Regions from separate parts of the Methylophilus sp. TWE2 genome, predicted to be linked through region 1. Evidence: predicted binding sites of a transcription regulator. Region 1 holds the regulator's gene; each other region holds the start of a gene.

What was found. Region 1 encodes sigma-54, which starts transcription at its own class of promoters, with help from an activator protein. Its sites were predicted from a motif close to TGGCACNNTTCCTGCT; they were not measured.
Region 2: the regulator sigma-54 is predicted to act here: its motif matches at 929-944, upstream of ACJ67_RS13790 (SfnB family sulfur acquisition oxidoreductase).
Region 3: the regulator sigma-54 is predicted to act here: its motif matches at 1,171-1,186, upstream of glnL (nitrogen regulation protein NR(II)).
Region 4: the regulator sigma-54 is predicted to act here: its motif matches at 605-620, upstream of nirB (nitrite reductase large subunit NirB).

What each region holds. Positions count from the first base shown of each region.
Region 1 covers NZ_CP012020.1:2,817,939-2,820,123, reverse strand. The annotation lists gene tyrS (tyrosine--tRNA ligase) at 1-316, shown strand, start outside; gene ACJ67_RS13315 (RNA polymerase factor sigma-54) at 362-1,912, opposite strand; gene lptB (LPS export ABC transporter ATP-binding protein) at 1,919-2,185, opposite strand, start outside.
Region 2 covers NZ_CP012020.1:2,923,379-2,925,563, forward strand. The annotation lists gene msuE (FMN reductase) at 15-590, opposite strand; gene ACJ67_RS13790 (SfnB family sulfur acquisition oxidoreductase) at 1,022-2,185, shown strand, end outside.
Region 3 covers NZ_CP012020.1:2,986,034-2,988,218, forward strand. The annotation lists gene glnA (type I glutamate--ammonia ligase) at 1-488, shown strand, start outside; gene ACJ67_RS14035 (DUF4124 domain-containing protein) at 663-1,118, shown strand; gene glnL (nitrogen regulation protein NR(II)) at 1,229-2,185, shown strand, end outside.
Region 4 covers NZ_CP012020.1:2,203,611-2,205,795, forward strand. The annotation lists gene ACJ67_RS10365 (nitrate reductase) at 1-409, shown strand, start outside; gene nirB (nitrite reductase large subunit NirB) at 902-2,185, shown strand, end outside.

The DNA.
Region 1 (2,185 bases):
AGTCGTGGCGCGTTTTCATGGTCAGGCTGCAGCTGAAAAAGCCTTGCAGGATTTTCAGACACGTGCCAAAGGTGGTATCCCAGATGATGTGCCAGAGGTAGAAGTCATTATCGAGACTGACAGTATAGGCATTAGCCAGTTATTGAAGCAGGCGGGGCTGGTAGAAAGCACCAGTGAAGCAATGCGTGCAATACAGCAGGGCGGCGTCAAGCTGGATAGCGTCAAGGTTGAAGACAAGAATCTACCATTGTCTAAAGGTGTGACGGTGGTCGCCCAAGTGGGCAAGCGCAAGTTTGCAAAAATCACGATTAAATAAAGACGCTCGAGCAATAAAAAAAGGCCGCATCTGCGGCCTTTTTGTTTAAAGCGATTTGCGTAAATTGGCGGGCGGAATATTCAAAGACTCACGGTATTTGGCAATGGTACGCCGCGCGACCACAATGCCTTGTTGAGCCAAGGTATCTGTAATCTGGTTATCCGAGAGCGGTTTTTTCGGGTTTTCTTCTGCCACCATTTGTTTGATCAAGGCGCGGATGGCCGTCGCCGAGCAAGAGCCGCCCGCATCAGTTGCCACCGAACTGCCAAAGAAATATTTGAGCTCGTAAACGCCACGCGGTGTGAGCATATATTTATGCGTGGTGACTCGTGAAACAGTGCTTTCATGCAAATCTAGCTCTTCGGCAATTTCACGAAGCACCAATGGCCGCATGGCAATGTCGCCATGCTCAAAGAAGTTGCGCTGACGGTCTACAATCGCTTGCGACACGCGCAGAATGGTGGAGAAGCGCTGCTGGATATTTTTGATCATCCATTTTGCTTCCTGCATCTGGCTTTGCAGATACTGGCCTGAGCTTTCGCGGTTGCGTTTGAGGATGTCAGCATACAGTTGGTTGATACGCAGTTTGGGAATCACGCCATCGTTGAGCGATGCGACCCAGATACCTTTGATTTTTTTGACTACCACATCATGCTGGATAAAGTGGTCGTGACTAAAGGTGGCAAATTCGCTGCCAGGTTTGGGGTTTTGCTGGCGAATGAGTTGTTGCGCTCCTTTCAGTGCGGTTTCATCGCAACTGAGCAGTTTGCGCAATTTGACAAAGTCTTTATTGGCCAGCAGGGCCAAATGATCTTTTGCGAGTGCCATGGCCGTACGTAAATAAGGCGTTTCTGACGGCAAGTGTTGCAGTTGCAATAACAGGCATTCCCGCAAGTCACGGGCTCCGACACCTACCGGGTCCAGGTTCTGTATCAGTTTGAGTGCGGTCTCAAGTTCAAGCAGCTCAACTTCGAGCTCAAGCGGCAGGTGTTCAACAATTTCCTGCAAGTCTTGCTCAAGGTAGCCGTCGTCATTTATGCTGTCGAGCAGCAACTTGACCAGCGTCATGTCACGCTGTGACAGATGCGCCAGTTGAATCTGGTCCAGTAAATGCTCGCGCAGGCTGATATTGCTGGCATCCTGCCGCGAAAAATCACTATCCTCATCATCAAGGTTGTTGCGGCCTGCCTCATCCCAGTTGCTGGTGCTGCCAAACTCTTCGTAATTATCTTCAAATTCGGGAGGGTTGAATTCTTCGCTGAGATTGGCCAGTTCGCCTTCATTGCTGCCAAGTTCATCATGTAAGTCTTCGCGCAGCGTCTCGGCAGGTGCAGTAATTTCTTGCTGGGTGGCCAGGTCAAACGAGTTGGCATCGTCTGCATGGACTGATTCGATAGCTTCGGTAGGGGTTGCTGAATTGTCCTCAAACTCGCCTTCTTCTCCATCGGCCATCTCCAGCAACGGGTTTTCCTGAAGAATGGTTTCCAGCTCCTGGCTGAGCTCCAATGTGGATAACTGTAACAGACGGATAGACTGTTGTAGCTGCGGAGTCAGTGCCAGGTTTTGTGAAATGCGTAATTGCAGGTTTTGCTTCATAACAAATTACAACCTAAAGTTCTTACCCAGGTAAACTTCACGAACACCTTCATTCTGGATGATTTCGTCGGGTGTGCCAGCCGCAAACACGGCGCCTTCATTGACGATATATGCGCGATCGCAAATGTCCAGAGTTTCGCGTACATTATGGTCAGTGATCAAGATGCCAATATTCTGGCTGCTCAGGTAGCGGATGATTTTCTGGATCTCAATCACTGCAATTGGGTCAATCCCGGCAAAGGGCTCGTCTAGCAGGATGAATTTCGGGTCCGT
Region 2 (2,185 bases), 110 kb from region 1:
AAAAGTGTTCTGCGTTACACGGCTAACAAGCGTTCATCGCTTTGAAGCTCACGATGCTTAAGCAAAGGCAGGGCACGTTCTACTGCAAGCTCAATGCGCGCTTTCACTGCCTCACTCTTAATTTGATAGTTTTCAAAATCCGCTTCAACCGCATACACGCCGATCGGCAAGGTGACTGCCTGGAAAAAGCTGAATAATGGACGCAGCTCATGATCAATAATCAAAGCATGGCGCTCTGTACCGCCAGTCGCCGCCAGCAACACAGGCACATCCACCAAGGCTTCGAGGTGTACCAGGTCAAACAAATGCTTGAACAAACCACCGTAAGAGGCGCGGTAAACCGGTGTCGCCACCACCAATAAGTCAGCGGTTTCAATCGCCTGGATATCTTGCTGAACCTTCACTGGCAAGGCTTTGGGATCATAGGAAGCGACCAGGCTGCCAGCAATTTCGCTTAACTCCACTACGTGCAAATCAATCGGGATTTGCTGCCCCAATTTTTGCGTGATCGCCTGCACCAGCGCAGCGGTTCTGGAAGGTAATTTATAGCTGCCGGAGACAGCAGTGACTTTTAAAGGACGGCTCATCATGACTCCTCAAATAACGGTGACTAATGTCGTTTGTTACGATGACTCGCAAACGACTCGCTTGCTAGAGTATTAGCACCATCCATGCCAGGTCATAATTTATTTATATTTCAAACACTTATATAAAAAATGTCCTTTTTATAGGTGTTGAATTCCAGCGCTAGTTGCTGATCAACTGCTGCTAAATCAGCAGTTTTCCGCGGCCACACTGCACTTAGTCATGAAATCCTCTTTTGATCGTTGCTGATTTAGCAGCAGCGATTCAGCAACAAACTGTTTCTATAGAGGCGATGGCCGCAGCTAAAATTTAAATTTTTATTTAAATTCAAAGGCTTACTTATTGGCATATTAAATGCAACAGAATTAGCAGACGCGTGGCTGAAGCGACATACCCGCCACGCCTTTATTGATCCCTTTTTGAACAAGGAAAGACTATGACTGCACAAGCAAATAAAATTGCGCATTTGCCTGTAAACCTGCCGCGGCAACCCGCGCATGTGATTAAAAGTGACGCAGAAGCCTTAACCGTCGCCAAACAGGTGGCCAGCGAAATCGCCAAAGAAGCCGCCCTGCGCGACCAGGAACGCCGACTGCCACGTAAAGAACTCGACCTGTTTTCAAGCAGTGGCTTGTGGGGCATTACCGTGTCAAAAGAATACGGCGGTGCCTTCGTCTCCAACAAAACCCTGGCAGAAGTGATTGCCACCGTGGCCGAGGCAGACCCCAGTGTCGGCCAGATTCCACAGAATCATTTATATATGGTGGAAGGCTTGCGCCTGGATGGCTCAGACTTTCAGAAGAAATACTTTTTTGAGCTGGTGCTGCAAGGGGTGCGGTTTGGTAATGCGTTCTCCGAGATTGGCACCAAGAGTGTCAATGACGTGAAAACCAAACTCACACCCACCAATAGCGGCTACTTTTTAAACGGCAAAAAATTCTATTCGTCTGGCGCGCTGCTGGCAGACTGGGTGCCGGTCGTCGCCAAAGATGAGCACGACAATACCGTGGTGGCATTTGTCCCCGCTGGTGCAGAAGGCCTGACCATTATTGATGACTGGTCCAGCTTTGGCCAACGCACCACCGCCAGCGGAACGACCATCCTGGAAAATATTTTTGTGCCCAGCGAATATGTGTTGCCTCACCACCTGGCGTTTGACCGCCCGACCACCATGGGGCCGATTGCGCAGATTATCCAGGCGGCGGTGGATACCGGCATCGCCCGCGCAGCGTTTAAAGACACGCTGCACTTTGTACGCAACTACACTCGGCCATGGATAGATACCGACCTCGAACACGGCTATGAAGATCCGCATACCATTAAGGATATTGGTGACTTGCAGATTCGCCTGCATGCCACCGAGGCTTTGCTGGCACGCGCGGGTGAATACATAGACGAAGCGCAACGTAACCCAAATGAAGACACTGTAGCCGAAGCCTCGATTGCGGTGGCTGAAGCCAAAGTGCTGAGTACCGAAACTGCCTTGCTGGCGGGTAGCAAACTGTTTGAACTGGCAGGCACACGCTCAACTCTGGGTGAATACAACCTGGACCGCCACTGGCGTAATGCACGTACGCATACCCTGCACGATCCGGTGCGC
Region 3 (2,185 bases), 170 kb from region 1:
CCCTGAATGCGATCACCAACCCAGGTACCAACTCCTACAAGCGCTTGGTTCCAGGCTTTGAAGCGCCAGTAAAACTGGCTTACTCTGCGAAAAACCGTTCTGCTTCTATCCGCGTACCATTCGTACACAGCGATAAAGCACGCCGTATTGAAGCGCGTTTCCCAGACCCTACCGCTAACCCATATCTGGCATTCGCTGCCTTGATGATGGCGGGTCTGGACGGCGTTCAGAACAAGATTCACCCAGGTGAACCAGCCACTAAAGACTTGTACCATCTGCCACCAGAAGAAGATGCATTGATCCCAACCGTGTGTTCATCACTTGATCAAGCACTGGAGCACTTGGACAAAGACCGTGAGTTCCTGACACGCGGCGGTGTATTCTCTGACGACTTCATCGATGCATACATCGCGTTGAAGATGGACGAAGTGACTAAACTGCGTATGACACCTCACCCAGTTGAGTTCGGTCTGTACTACTCCTGCTAAGCTAGTCTTGCTAACTTAGAGTACGCACTAAAACAGGGCAGCCCAGGCTGCCCTGTTTTTTTATGTGCGCATTTGTCCGTCAACGTTTTTAGGCAAGCAGACGTTGATACCCTTAACGATCTACTCTAAACTATTGCCATGAAAAGACTTTTTTACATTTGCATCTTCGCGCTCATGTGCAACCAAAGCTGGGCAGATATTTACAAATATACCGACAGCAACGGGGTCACGACCTACACCAATATTAAGCCAGAAGGTAAAAGTAAAGCTGAATTGATTATTAGCGGCCCAAAAACTACAGAGTCTCCTCCAGCACTTCGTGAAAAAAAACCAGCCACCAAAACGCCAACCCCGGCTAACTTTCCCAAGGTGGATAATCAGACACAAAATCAGCGTGACCAGAAGCGCCGCGAGCTGCTAATGAATGAATTAGCTCAAGAAAAACAAGCACTTGAGAATGCACGACTCCTCTATGAAGAGGCCCAGAACACACCAGAAGTTTACAGAGGTGCCAATGGCAAAACATTCAGGAATGTCGCCAAATATGAAGAGAAACTACGCGTGATTGAAGCAGAAATCCAGGCACATGAACGGAATATCGAATTACTGAATAAAGAACTCAATCTTTAACACGCACCATTTTTGGGATTTTTTAAACCTTCTTTGCTAAGTAAGTTAGAATTGGCTTGGGTTTTGCTTTAAAACAGGGCGTGATTCACTCTTTTTAACAAACTTAGGATATGGTTCAAAAATCTCCCCAAGGGTTTAGCGGTTTAGAGCACATTGCGACAGCAGTGATCCTGCTCAACAACCAGCTGGAAGTCACCTATGCCAACTCGAGTGCGGAGATACTGTTCGCCTTCAGCGCCAATCAAATCCAGGGTTTACATATTCACGATGTATTTGTGAATTGCGAGATTTTGCAAATGGCTGTGACCAATGCCATCCAAACACAAGGTCCTTTTCGTGAGCATGAATTCACACTGACCACTCAACGTGGCCATACCACTGCCGTGACATGTACCGTCACACCAATCTCTACCACGTTTAACCAGACAGCTGAAGACATGCTGATTCTGGAATTTGTACAAATGGACCAGCAATTGCGTATTGCGCGCGAAGAGCGCATGCTGATTCAGCAACAGGCGAATTCAGAGTTATTACGTAACTTGGCTCACGAAATCCGCAATCCTTTGGGAGGCTTACGTGGTGCCGCGCAGTTACTCGAATTTGAACTGCCGCAACCAGGCTTGAAAGAATATACCCAAGTCATTATCAAAGAAGCTGACCGACTCCACAGCCTCATGGACAGGTTACTGGCACCGCATCGCGTACCCAAATACGAACCTACCAACATTCATGAAGTCCTTGAGCGCGTGCGTAGCCTGCTTCTGGCCGAATCGCCCAACTATATTCGCGTGATTCGTGATTACGATACCAGCCTGCCTGAAATCATTGGTGACCGCGAAAAACTGATCCAAGCCGTACTCAATATTGCACGCAATGCCGCACAGGCCATGCAACAAAACCAGACTGAGAATGCGAGCATCACCTTTAGGACACGAGCAGAGCGTCAAATCACGCTCGCGAGGAAGCGCTATCGCGTCGGCATCCACCTTGAAATTATCGACAATGGCCCAGGCATTCCAGCTGGTATCAAAGAGCGTATTTTCTATCCGCTCGTTTCTGGCCGCGAA
Region 4 (2,185 bases), 610 kb from region 1:
GTTGCTCGGCATGGTAGAGGATGCGCCCATGCTGCGCCTGGATGATGTCAAACGTGGCATTAGCAAACGTATCCTGGTCGAACAAGGCCAGGTCAGCGCAGTTCGCCTGATTGGTGAAACGCTGGCAGCAGACTGGCTCAAGCAAGTCATGCTTGAAGGCCAGTTTACCGACGAGCTGCGCAAGTGGGCTCTCGCCCCGCTGGCCGCGCCGCCTACAGGACAAAAATCACGCGGCAAAATCGTCTGTAACTGTCTGGATGTCTCAGAAAACGAGATTATCGAAGCCTGCCTACAGGGAGCAGATTTGCCCACGCTGCAAGCCAAGCTCAAATGCGGCACCAGCTGCGGCTCCTGCTTACCAGAGCTTAAACGGCTGGTGAAACTGCATGGCAAAACCCATGCGGAGTAAGGATATCCAAACCGGACTTACCTGAGGGCAGTTGAATCTCAACAGTGGCCAAAACAGGATTGCGCCAAGGATGGTGCAATCCTGTGCACATGCCTCATTAGCGTGCACCAGACCAATGGCAGATGGATCGCGCGGTGCCCGCAAGCTCAAACATACACGCAAGCTTGCAGATAAAACACATCAGGAACAATGACTTAGCATAAATCCTGATTCATCTGCGCCCCCATCCTGGCGGTTGGCATGCCAATTGCTTTTTTATCACAAAGTGGCGTTTTATCATGCCATTTTTAAATCAGAGATTTTCCATCGTCGGCAAATCTCATACTGGACAACGGCGTCCATAGCTTGTTTCGCAGGATTGCAATGTGCAATCGCGGCATAGGCTATGGACGCCGTTTTTGTTTTTAGGCTTTGAGTTTGGTAACGCAATGCTCGCAACTGACATGAAAAACATCGTGACACTGCCTGCTTGCATCTGATTAGGAATACAAGATGAATCAACACACACGCATCCTCGTCGTCGGCAACGGCATGGTGGGACATTACTTTGTGCAAGAACTGGTGAAACGCCACCCTGACCTGGCCGCCGCCAACCTGCAAGTCACCGTGCTGGGCGAAGAACCACGCCCGGCTTATGACCGCGTGCACCTCTCCAGTTTTTTCTCGGGCAGCACGGCGGAAGACCTGTCGCTGGTCGAGCCTGGATTTTATGACCGGCCGGGCCTGACGTTGCGCCTCAATGCCCGCGTCAGCCATATAGACCGCCACCAGCATACCGTGACACTGACAGACGACACGATCTTGGCCTATGACAAGCTGGTGCTGGCGACCGGCTCTTATCCATTTGTCCCTGCTGTCGCCGGGCGTGACCGTGAGAACTGTTTTGTCTACCGCACCATTGAAGACCTGGAAGCGATGACGGCCGCAGGCAAAACCACCAAGAGCGGTGTCGTCGTTGGCGGCGGCCTGCTGGGCCTGGAATGTGCCAAGGCATTGAAAGACATGGGCCTGGAAACCCATGTGGTTGAATTTGCGCCCCGTTTGATGGCAGTGCAAGTGGACGAAGCGGGCGGCAAAGTGCTGCGCAGCAAAATTGAGGAGCTGGGTGTACACGTGCACACCAGCCGCAATACCACGGCGATTGTCGATGGGGCAACGGCGCGTCACCGTATGGTGTTCTTTGATGACACCTGGCTGGAAACCGACATGATCGTGTTCTCTGCAGGTATCCGCCCCCGTGATGAACTGGCGCGTAACTGCGGCCTGGCCATCGGTGCCCGTGGCGGTATCGCCATTGATAACTTCTCCCGCTCCAGTGACCACAATATCTACGCCATCGGCGAATGCGCCAGCTGGAACGACGAGATGTTTGGCCTGGTCGCGCCTGGCTATGACATGGCCCGCACCGCCTGCGCACATCTGCTGGGTGAAACATCGACCACTTTCCAGGGCGCAGACATGAGCACCAAGCTCAAACTGATGGGTGTGGATGTCGCCAGCGTGGGCGATGCGCATGGCAAAACCCATGGTTGCCGCAGCTACCAGTACACCGATGAGGTGCGCAATATCTACAAAAAAATCGTCGTCAGTGAAGATGGCAAAAAACTGCTGGGCGCCGTGCTGATTGGCAATGCCGATGAATACGGCACGCTGCAACAGATGACCGTCAACGCCATGCCGCTGCCGGAAAATCCTGAATTCCTGATTCTGCCAGCCAGTGATGGCAAGGAAAAACCTGGCCTGGGCGTGGATGCCCTGCCGGATACCGCGGTACTG